Regions from separate parts of the Streptomyces sp. NPDC046716 genome, predicted to be linked through region 3. Evidence: riboswitches for the same ligand, from Rfam matches in the RefSeq annotation. Region 3 holds a riboswitch; each other region holds the start of a gene.
The links. A riboswitch is a leader RNA that binds a small molecule or an ion and turns the genes downstream of it on or off. The one in region 3 is predicted to bind cobalamin.
Positions count from the first base shown of each region.

Region 1: another riboswitch for cobalamin. It lies ahead of ABZ930_RS02235 (ribonucleoside-diphosphate reductase subunit alpha); the one in region 3 lies ahead of ABZ930_RS10765 (prenyltransferase/squalene oxidase repeat-containing protein).
Region 2: another riboswitch for cobalamin. It lies ahead of ABZ930_RS23660 (CbtB-domain containing protein); the one in region 3 lies ahead of ABZ930_RS10765 (prenyltransferase/squalene oxidase repeat-containing protein).

Region 1 covers NZ_JBEYYU010000002.1:155,307-158,553, reverse strand. Annotated here, with positions in the region: gene ABZ930_RS02235 (ribonucleoside-diphosphate reductase subunit alpha) at 1-1,851, opposite strand, end outside; cobalamin riboswitch at 1,976-2,117, opposite strand; gene ABZ930_RS02230 (hypothetical protein) at 2,188-3,015, shown strand; gene ABZ930_RS02225 (GNAT family N-acetyltransferase) at 3,005-3,247, opposite strand, start outside.
Region 2 covers NZ_JBEYYU010000032.1:57,631-60,877, reverse strand. Annotated here, with positions in the region: gene ABZ930_RS23670 (histidine phosphatase family protein) at 1-169, shown strand, start outside; gene ABZ930_RS23665 (CbtA family protein) at 258-1,013, opposite strand; gene ABZ930_RS23660 (CbtB-domain containing protein) at 1,039-1,260, opposite strand; cobalamin riboswitch at 1,300-1,437, opposite strand; gene ABZ930_RS23655 (ATP-binding protein) at 1,939-3,180, shown strand; gene ABZ930_RS23650 (roadblock/LC7 domain-containing protein) at 3,177-3,247, shown strand, end outside.
Region 3 covers NZ_JBEYYU010000010.1:153,328-156,574, forward strand. Annotated here, with positions in the region: gene ABZ930_RS10760 (SCO2322 family protein) at 1-417, opposite strand, end outside; gene ABZ930_RS10765 (prenyltransferase/squalene oxidase repeat-containing protein) at 414-1,649, opposite strand; cobalamin riboswitch at 1,739-1,861, opposite strand; gene ABZ930_RS10770 (SPFH domain-containing protein) at 2,281-3,247, opposite strand, start outside.

The DNA.
Region 1 (3,247 bases), on a different contig from region 3:
GTACACACCGGCGATCGAGGCGATCGTGGCCGTCGGCGCGATGGCGAGCAGCAGCGAGTTCCGCATGCCGGTGGTGGCGATACGTTCCCGCAGCGCGGCCCAGCGCTCCGGCCACGTGAACTCGACGTCGTAGTGGTCGGGGTGCAGGACGCCGCGCGCGGTGCGGGTCTTCTCCCAGGCGGGGAGCGGGCCGTTGCGCTCGGCGAGGTCCGCCGACGCCTCGTACGCGGCGAGCATGATCCGCTCCTGGAGCCGCGTGGACAGCGCCTTCGCCTCGGGGGAGTCGAACGGCAGCCGCAGCTTGAAGAAGACGTCCTGGAGGCCCATCGCGCCCAGGCCCACCGGGCGCCAGCGGGCGTTGGAGCGGCCCGCCTGCTCGGTCGGGTAGAAGTTGATGTCGACGACGCGGTCGAGGAAGGTGACGGCCGTGCGGACGGTCTCGTCGAGGCGCTCCCAGTCGATGTCGCCCTCGACCACGAACGAGCCCAGGTTCACCGAGCCGAGGTTGCAGACGGCGGTCTCCCCGTCGTCCGTGACCTCCAGGATCTCGGTGCACAGGTTCGAGGAGTGGACCGTGTGGCCGGGCTCCGCGGTCTGGTTGGCGGTGCGGTTGGCGGCGTCCTTGAACGTCATCCAGCCGTTGCCGGTCTGCGCGAGGGTGCGCATCATGCGGCCGTACAGATCGCGGGCGGGGATGGTCTTGAGCGCCTTCCCCTCGGCCTCGGCCTTCCGGTACGCGGCGTCGAAGTCGTCGCCCCACAGGTCGACCAGCTCGGGCACGTCGGCCGGCGAGAACAGCGACCACGGCCGGTCGGCGTCCACCCGGCGCATGAACTCGTCCGGGATCCAGTGCGCCAGATTCAGGTTGTGGGTGCGCCGGGCGTCCTCGCCGGTGTTGTCCCGCAGCTCCAGGAACTCCTCGATATCGGAGTGCCAGGTCTCCAGGTAGACGGCGGCCGCGCCCTTGCGGCGCCCGCCCTGGTTCACCGCCGCGACCGACGCGTCGAGGGTCTTCAGGAACGGGACGATGCCGTTGGAGTGGCCGTTCGTGCCGCGGATCAGCGAACCGCGCGAGCGGACGCGGGAGTACGAGAGGCCGATGCCGCCCGCGTGCTTCGAGAGCCGGGCCACCTGGTGGTAGCGGTCGTAGATCGAGTCCAGCTCGTCCAGCGGCGAGTCGAGGAGGTAGCAGCTCGACATCTGCGGGTGCCGGGTGCCGGAGTTGAAGAGCGTGGGGGAGGAGGGGAGGTAGTCGAGCCGGCTCATCAGGCCGTACAGCGCGGCGACCTCGTCGAGCGCGCGCGCCGAGTCGTCCTCGGCGAGACCGGCCGCGACCCGCAGCATGAAGTGCTGGGGCGTCTCGATCACCTTGCGGGTGATCGGGTGGCGCAGCAGGTAGCGGCTGAAGACGGTGCGCAGACCGAAGTAGCCGAAGCGGTCGTCGGCCGCGCGGTCCACCAGCGCGTCGAGCCGCGCGGCGTGCACACGGACGAACTCGGCGGTGCGGTCCGCGATCAGGCCCTCACGGTGACCGACGGCGATCGACCCGGTGAACGACGTCACGCCCTGCGAGGCCGCCTCGGCGGCGATGGAGAGGGTGAGCAGTCGCGCGGCGAGCCGGGAGTAGACGGGGTCCTCGGAGATCAGCCCGGCCGCGCCCTCGGTGGCGAGTTCGCGCAGCTCGGCCTCGTCGGCCCGCGCGCTGCGGCCCCGCAGCGCGGCGGCCGCGACCCGGCCGGGATCCGCGGCGGGCAGATCGGCGGTCAGCTCGGTCAGGGTGCGCAGCAACGCGGTACCGGGGGCATCCGCCTCGGCCACGACTGAGGCAGGATCAGCGGGCGCGATGGTCACGGTGGGGCTCTCCCTCGCTCGGCTCGGGGCCCGCGGGGAGACAGTGGCAGGGGCCCGCGCACGGCAGGGCCCGCGTCACCGGCCCATTCCACGAGGCCCGGACGTCGTCGACACCCGGGCCGGGCGGCTCGGGTGTGCCGTCGGCAGGTCCTCGGACTCCGTGACGCCTGTATGAGGCTTACGTTCACCGTTGCGGGACAGTTCCGGATTTGCACCGGATTCCCCTGCGCTGACAGCGAGAGCGAGCATACATGTTGTGCCGGGTGTTCGCCGCAGCCCCACATCTTGTGTCGGCTAAGGTCTCGCAGTGTGAGCGTTCCTGGGGAGGGCGATGCCATGCGCGGGTGGCGGACGGCGGCCTTGGTGCCGGTTCTGGCGGGGCTTCTGGCGGGGTGCGGTGCCGACCGGCCGGAAGCGGCGGAGGCGAAGCGGCCCGCGTCGAGCCGACCCGCGTCCCCGACGCCGACGCCGACGCGCCCGGAGGCGCCCCGTCCGGAGGTGGTCCTGCCGACCGGCCCGGCGACCGCGCCCGGGCTCGACGCCGTGGCGGCCGACGGGCGCACCTTCAGCGCCGAGCGGCTGCGGGACGCCCTGCTGCCCGCGTCCGCCTTCGGGCGGGGCCTGGAGCGCGACGAGGTGCTCGCGATGCCGTTCGAGTCCACCCGCGAGCAGCGGCGCGGCCGGTGGTCGTACTGCCTGGAGAGCGAGGCGGACCCGGCGTGGCTCGGCCCCGCGGCCTACCGCGGCACCACGGCCTCCACGTACGCCTCCTGGGTCGACCGGAACCACGCGCCGCCACGCGGTCACATCGTGGTCACTCAAGTCCTCGTGTCGCTGCGTCCCGAGGCGGCCCGCGCTCTGCACCGGGTCGAGCTGGACATCCTGCGCCACTGCCCGGAGTTCGCTTCCGACATGGAGGCCGGCTCCGCCACCGAGCGCTACCGCACCGAGCCGCTGGAGGGTCTCGGCGACGAGGCGTACCTGGAGATCCAGGACATCTCCTACGAGGGCGACACCAGGACCACGTACACCGCCCACGTCCGCGTCGGCGGGGTCCTCGTCCGGGTGATCAGCGGCGAGGGAGCCGACCGCGACGCGACCGTCCGCTGGGCCGCGCAGCTCGCCCGGGACGTGCGCGGCGATCTGTACGGGATCAGTCGCTGAGCCTCAACTCGTAGCCGATGAGCGCCACTTCGGGCACCGGTGCCCAGTCCCGGCCGGGTGCCCGGCGGAACCCGAGCCGCTCGTAGAGCCGGTGCGAGGCGGTCGCGACGGGCTGGGTGGACAGCACGAGGGCCGTGCGTCCGTCGGCCCGCGCGCGGTCGATCACGGCCCGCACGAGGGCCGCCCCCGCGCCCTGCCCGCGCGCCTCGGCGGCCACGGCCAGCATCCGGAA
Region 2 (3,247 bases), on a different contig from region 3:
CGGTGTCGTGGAGCCCGAATTGGCGCGGGCCGCCGTGGTGCACGCCCTGGGCGCGCCCCTGTCGGCGTTCTGGCGCTGCGACGTGGCACCGCTGACCGTCACCGAGCTGAGTGGCCGCGGCGGCCGCTGGAACCTGCGCTGCGGCCGGCCTCTCGTCGGCGAGAACTGACCGGCGGCGCCCGGGCGGCGCGAGAGGGCCCGCGGAAGGTTCCGCGGGCCCTCTCGTCCGGCTCGGCCCTGCTGCTCGGCCGGCCGGTTCAGTTCGCTGCCGGGACCGTCCGACGGGCCTCGGCGGGCTTGGGGTCGAGCAGGCGCTCGGCCAACTCGCCGAAGAGCAGGCCGAACCCGGTCCACAGCGTGATCTGGATGGCGAGCGCGGAGAGCCGGAAGCGCCAGAGGACGGCGGCCGGGAAGTGCTCGGGCACCTCGTTGATCACGGGCAGGAACCGGAAGGCGAGGCCGACGACCACGGCGAAGGCGAGGACGGCGACGACGGTGGCCCACCAGGTGCCCAGGCGTGGCGCGAGACGCTTGCCGAGGATGGTCGCCGCGATCGCGAGGAGGACGCTGAGCACCATCATCAGGAAGTAGAGGGTGGTCCGTTTCCCGATGGTGTCGGCGTTGCCGACGGCGGGCGGATTGGCCGGGTACTTCAGGAACGGTACGACGTAGACGGCCAGCAGGGCGCAGCCCGACAGCAGCAGCGCGGTCGCGCGGGGGCCGAAGCGGCCCACCCGGCCGAGCGCGAAGCAGTAGGCGAGTGCGGCGATGCCGCCGAAGGCGACGCCGTAGACGAGGACGCCGGTGGCGAGTCCGGCGGTGGACTGCAGGCCGCGGGAAACGAGTTCGGCCTCGTCGCCGTGCGAGTGGCCGGCGTGGGACTCCTCGAAGCCGATCGCCTTGTCGACGAGCGGCTCACCGAGCCAGTAGGAGATGACGAGGGCGAGCACGCCGGCCGCGAGACCGGCGAGCATGCCCCGCACGAGCAGGTTGCGTACGGTGGTGGAGTTCATGGGAGTACGACGTTCCTCCGCCTTCTCAGTGGCAGGGGAAGCCGAGCAGGTGGCGGGCGTCGTGCACCCACTCGTGGACACCCGCTCCGCTGAACACGGAGGTGGCGCCCTGTTCGGCGCCGACGAAGTACAGCAGGACGAGCATCAGGATGCCGAAGAACGCGGCCCAGGGGGCGATCGCCTTCAACGGCAGCTTGGCCGGTATGGCAGGAGTGGTGGCGGTCGGCTGGGCGACGTGCTGCGCCATGGCAGGGCCTCCTTCGGGAGTTCGCGTCCCGTCTCGGTGGTGCACATGGACGACCGTCACGGGTCTGACTCGCAGCACGCCGAGGGCGTCCCGCATCACAGTGGCGCGACCGTGCCGGGTTCTCACCGGCTTCCGTCGACCGTCGTCGATAACGGCACGACATTACCGTCTGTCGCGTGCATGGCCAAGAGCGCGCGGGCCCGCCCGGCGGTGCGGCCGCCTCGTGCGCACCGCCTGCGCCTTCCGGCCAACTTGCGGCACCCCGATGGCCGGAAACAGCCTTTGGGTGGCACAACGCGGACACATCGAAACCCCGTACCCCCTGGGGGTGCCCCCGCACCCAGTCACCAATGGGTTGAGTCGACTTTTGTCAACGCGCCGTCCAAATACCCGCATTGATCCAGGTGGCGCCGCCACGCCGGGCCGTCGAGGCAGGTCCCGCGGGCGCGCCGCACGCGGATGAGCTCGCGATTCACGGACCCCAAAGGCCGCTGACCAAGCGGAATCTGAGGGTCGATCACGGTGATAGCATCCCGGCATCCGCGATCTTGATCCACTCGTTCCGCGCGCCTCCTTGCGATGTGCCCGCGTGTGTGCATCGTCGGTCGGGTGACGCTCTGGGCCGTGTCGCGGGCCCTGACGAAGTGCATCTGTCGCCATGCGCCGAGAAAGGTTTCCATGACACGAGACGCACTGGTGTGGTGCCTGGTTGTGATAGCGGCGATATCAGTCGCCGCCGTTGTGGCACTCACCATCCGCAGTAGAGCGCTCGCGGCGAAGAAGCAGCGGTCAGAAGCCGATCTGCGTCAGCAGGTGAGTGCTCTGGAACGTCAACTCCACGGCTCGTCCGCCGAGTTGCAGAGAATCTGGACCGAGCGCGAGAGCGCCATCCTGGCCGCGAAGGAAGACGCCGAGGAGAACACCAAGGCGGTCCTCAAGGGCGCGGCCAGCTTCCTGCAGAGCCTCGCGGCCGAGCAGACCACTCTGCTGCACGGCGTGCAGCAGCGGTACGGCGGGCACGCCGTCCTCAGCGACCTCCTGGACGTGAACCACTCCAACGCCCAGATGGCGCGCAAGGCCCAGGGCATCGCCGTGATGTGCGGCGCGCCCCTCGGCCGTCGCAACCGGGCGGCCAGCGTCTACGACGTGGTGCGCAGTGCCCAGGGCCAGATCCGCAACTTCAGCCGGGTCGCGATCATGCAGCAGACCGGTCTCGCGCTGAAGGCGTCCGCGGTCGCGCCCGTCGCCCTCGCCGTGGCCGAACTCCTCGACAACGCTGCCAGCTTCTCTCAGCAGGACGCACCGATCGAGGTGACCTTCCAGCGCATCCAGAACAACCTGTGCATCGTCATCGACGACGCGGGCGTCAGCATGAGCGACGAGGACCGGCAGCGCGCGACCGCGCTGCTCTCCGGTGACGACGTTCCCCGCCTGTCGCAGCTGGGCACCCAGCCCAAGTTCGGCTTCCCCGTCATCGGTCTGATCGCCCGCCAGTACGGCTTCAAGGTGGATGTCACCGGAGTCTCCCGGTACGGCGGTGTCCGCGCCGTCGTGCTGCTGCCCGAGGAGCTGTGGACCATGGAGGAGACACCGCCGAGGGCCGACGCGCCCGTCAGCCGCATCCGTCGGACCCCGGCTCCCCAGGAGCAACCGCCCGTCGAGCAGCCCGAGCCGGCGGCGGAGACCCGTTCCGAGACGCGTACCGAGCCCCCGAAGCGCACGGTGCACGGCCTGCCGAAGCGGGGAGAGCGCCAGTCCCCCATCGCGAGCGTGCCCGACGCGTCGCCCCGCCGGCCCGCGTTCGGATCCGCCGACGGAGCTCCGCGCACCTCGGGCCGCAGCCTGGGCGCCCTCCAGCGCGGCACACTCTCGGCCCGCAAGATCGACACGCCGTCCGCCGAAGGGTCTGAAGACGAATGACGCCAGACCTGTCCTGGATGCTCCAGGACATCGTGCAGAACGTGCCCCTGGCACGGCACGCAGTTCT
Region 3 (3,247 bases):
GACGGCGGCCAGCGCGTCCGCGGCGGTCGCGTCCTCACCGACCCGGGCGCACGCGGTGCGTGCCTTCGGCGGGGTCTCGCCGTCGGGCGCGTCCTCGGCCGTGCCGAAGTCGATGACGACCGCGACCCGCTTCTTCCCGTCCTGCGCGCCCGTGTCGCCGCAGACCGCGTCGAAGTCGGCGGCCCCGCGCGGCTTCGTGGCGTCCTTCGAGTCCGCGCTCACCGCGAACCGGAACCCCTCGACATCGCCGTCCGACGGGCGGCTCTGGCCCGGGCCCATGGTCGCGTACGTCCACGAGCCGCCGTCGTTCTCCCAGAACGACCAGTACCGGTACCCGGCGGCCTGCGCGGGCGCGGCGACGGCGAGCCCGAGGACGGCCACGAGCAGGGCGAGCGCCAGCCGGGCGGCGCGGCTCACTTCTGCTGCTTCTTACGCCCGCTGATCAGGATTCCGGCGCCGACCGCGGCGATGAACATGACGCCGACGATCCACCAGGACACCCCGCTGCCGCCGTCGTCCTTCTTCTCGTCACCGGAGTCGGCGGCGGACTTCGCGGAGGCGGGGTCGGGCCCCGTCTTGTTCAGCGCGCTCACCAGGTCGGTGCCGCCGAAGTCGCGCGGGTCGTTGCCGGTGGCGTGCGCGGCGAAGATCAGCTGGGCGTAGGCGGCGGGTCCGGCGCCCTTCGCCCAGTCCTGCGCGTTCTTCTCCAGCCAGGCGTACGGGTCCTTCGTGTACTTGATGCCCTCCGCGGCGGCCACGGCCGTGACCGCGTCGGCGGTGTTGCCGTAGTCGGGCTGGTCGGTGGCGCCGGCCAGCTGCGACTTCAGGTACAGGTGCGTGGAGAGCTGGTTCTGGAGGTAGACGGCGCCGTTGTGCGCGATGCCCTCGGAGGTCTTCGCCTGCTCCCCGTCCTCGCAGGTGTACGCGTCCGGGGCCGTGCCCTTCTCGGCGGCGAAACCGGAGCCGAGGGCGCCGAGCACACCGGCGGCGGTCGCGTCGGCGTTCGCCGTGAGCTCGCCCTTCTTGTCGGGCTGGTAGGCGAGCGCGCCGCCGTCCTTGCCCTCCGAGCAGGGCAGGGTCAGCGTGCCGAGGGCGTCGAAGCCGGACTTGCCGGTCGAGGACCGGACCTCGGCGGGCTCGTCGCCTGAGGTGGACAGGGCGCCGAGCACGACCGCGGTGGAGTTGCCGTCGCTGGCGCCGCCCGGGTTGTAGCCCCAGCCGCCGTCGGCGTTCTGGTTCTTCTTCAGCCAGGCCACGCCCTTGGCGACCTCGCCGTCGCGGCCGCCCACGGCGGCCAGGGCCTGGACGGCGGCGGCCGTGCTGTTGCTGTCGACGGGCGTCTTCGCGTCGCAGGCCTTGCCCGGCTCGGCCCGGAACGCGGCGAAGCCGCCGTTCTCGCACTGCTGGCCCGCGAGCCAGTCGACGGCCTTCGCGGCGGGCCGGACGTCCTCGGTCTTCTGCGCCACGAGGGCGAGGGACTGGCGCCACACGCCGTCGTACGTGGGATCGGCGGACCCGTACAGGCCGCTCGGTACGACGACCTTGGGGGACGCCGAGGGGGAGGCACCGTCCGCGAGGGCGGCCGGCGCCGCCGCGCCGCCGATCACGACGGTCGCGGCCACGAGTGCGGCGCTGCGGCGAATGTTCATGCTGGGGCGGGTGCCTCTCCCTGCGGGGAGCCGGGCGGCACGGCACGCTCTGCTGGTACCGGGCGGCTCCAGCTCCGTATGCCTCGACGGTTCTGAGCCGATCATGAGGCGGGTGAGGCAATCCGGCTGTGACGGTTGCGGGTCAGCGCCGGACTCCCACCGGCTTCCCCTCACACACGCTTGATGACGACGCCTTCACTGTACCGGGCGCCGTGTTTCGGGGTCGTCCGCGGGCGGCTCCGCCGGGGACCCGGCCGCACTGGGTTGTTCTTCGTGTGCGGCTCCGGTGGGGGTTGGTCGCGCAGTTCCCCGCGCCCCTGGGTTGTTCTTCGTGTGCGGGCCGGTGGCCGCTTCTCGCGCCGTTCCCCGCGCCCCTGGGTTGTTCTTCGTGTGCGGGCCGGTGGCCGCTTCTCGCGCCGTTCCTCGCGCCCCTGGGTTGTTCTTTGTGTGCGGGCCGGTGGCCGCTTCTCGCGCCGTTCCCCGCGCCCCTGAGATGCGCACTTCGTGCGGCATCTCATCGCGAGAGGCGCGGCGGAGCCGCAGCCTCCGGGGGAAGGCTGCGCGCAGCGCATGCCTTCAGGGGCGCGGGGAACTGCGCGACCAGCCACGACGAGAGCCGCGGCCGAACGCGTCAGCGGACCTCGACGGGGCCGTCGTCGCCCCGGTAGCGCTCGACGGCGGAACCGGGGTCGTCCGTCGCGCCGAGGTTCTTGCGGACCGAGTCGAGGATCGTCAGCCCCTGCCCGACGAGCCCGGCGGCGATCTCGCCGAGCCCATCGGCCCCGTTCAGGACGTTGACATTGGCCCCGGCGAGCCCGGCCGACGCCTCCTTCACGATCTGCGGCAACTGATCGATGAGCATCCGGTCCAGCGCGACCCGGTCGTACGACGCCGCCGCCTCGGCCTGGATCTTCATCCGCTCGGCCTCGGCGAGGGCGAGCACCCGGATCCGCTCGGCATCGGCCTGCGCCGGCTTCACGACCTCCGCGATCAGCTCCTTCTCCCGCAGCTCGGCCTGCTTGAGCGCCAGCTCGGTCTGCGCGGCGAGCACCTCCTGCTGCGCGTGCGCCCGCGCCAGCGGCCCGGCCTGGTCGGCCTGCGCCTTGGCCCGGTCCACCTCGGCGCTGAACTCGGCCTGCACGACCGCGGTCTGCCGCGCGAACTCGGCCTGCTTGCGGGCGGCAGCCTGCTCCGCCTCGACGGAGGCCTGGTTGGCCTGCGCCTGCGCGATCTTCGCGGCACGCTGGATGGCGGCCTTGTGCGGCTGCGACATCGCCTCGATGTACCCGGTGGCACCGTCGTCGATGGACTGGATCTGCAACGAGTCGACGTGCAGCCCGATCTTCGCCATCTCGGCCTTCGAGGTGTCGAGCACCTCCGTCGCCAGCTTCTGCCGCTCGGTGACGATCTCCTCGACGGTCATCGAGCCGATGATGGAGCGCAGGTGACCGGCGAAGATCCGCCCGGTGAGCACCGACATCTGCTCCTGGTCGGACAGGAACCGCTGCCCGGCGTTGACGATCGACTCGTGGTCGTTGCCCACCTTGAAGGCGATGACGGCCCGCACGGTCAGCGCGATGCCCTGCTTGGTGACGCAC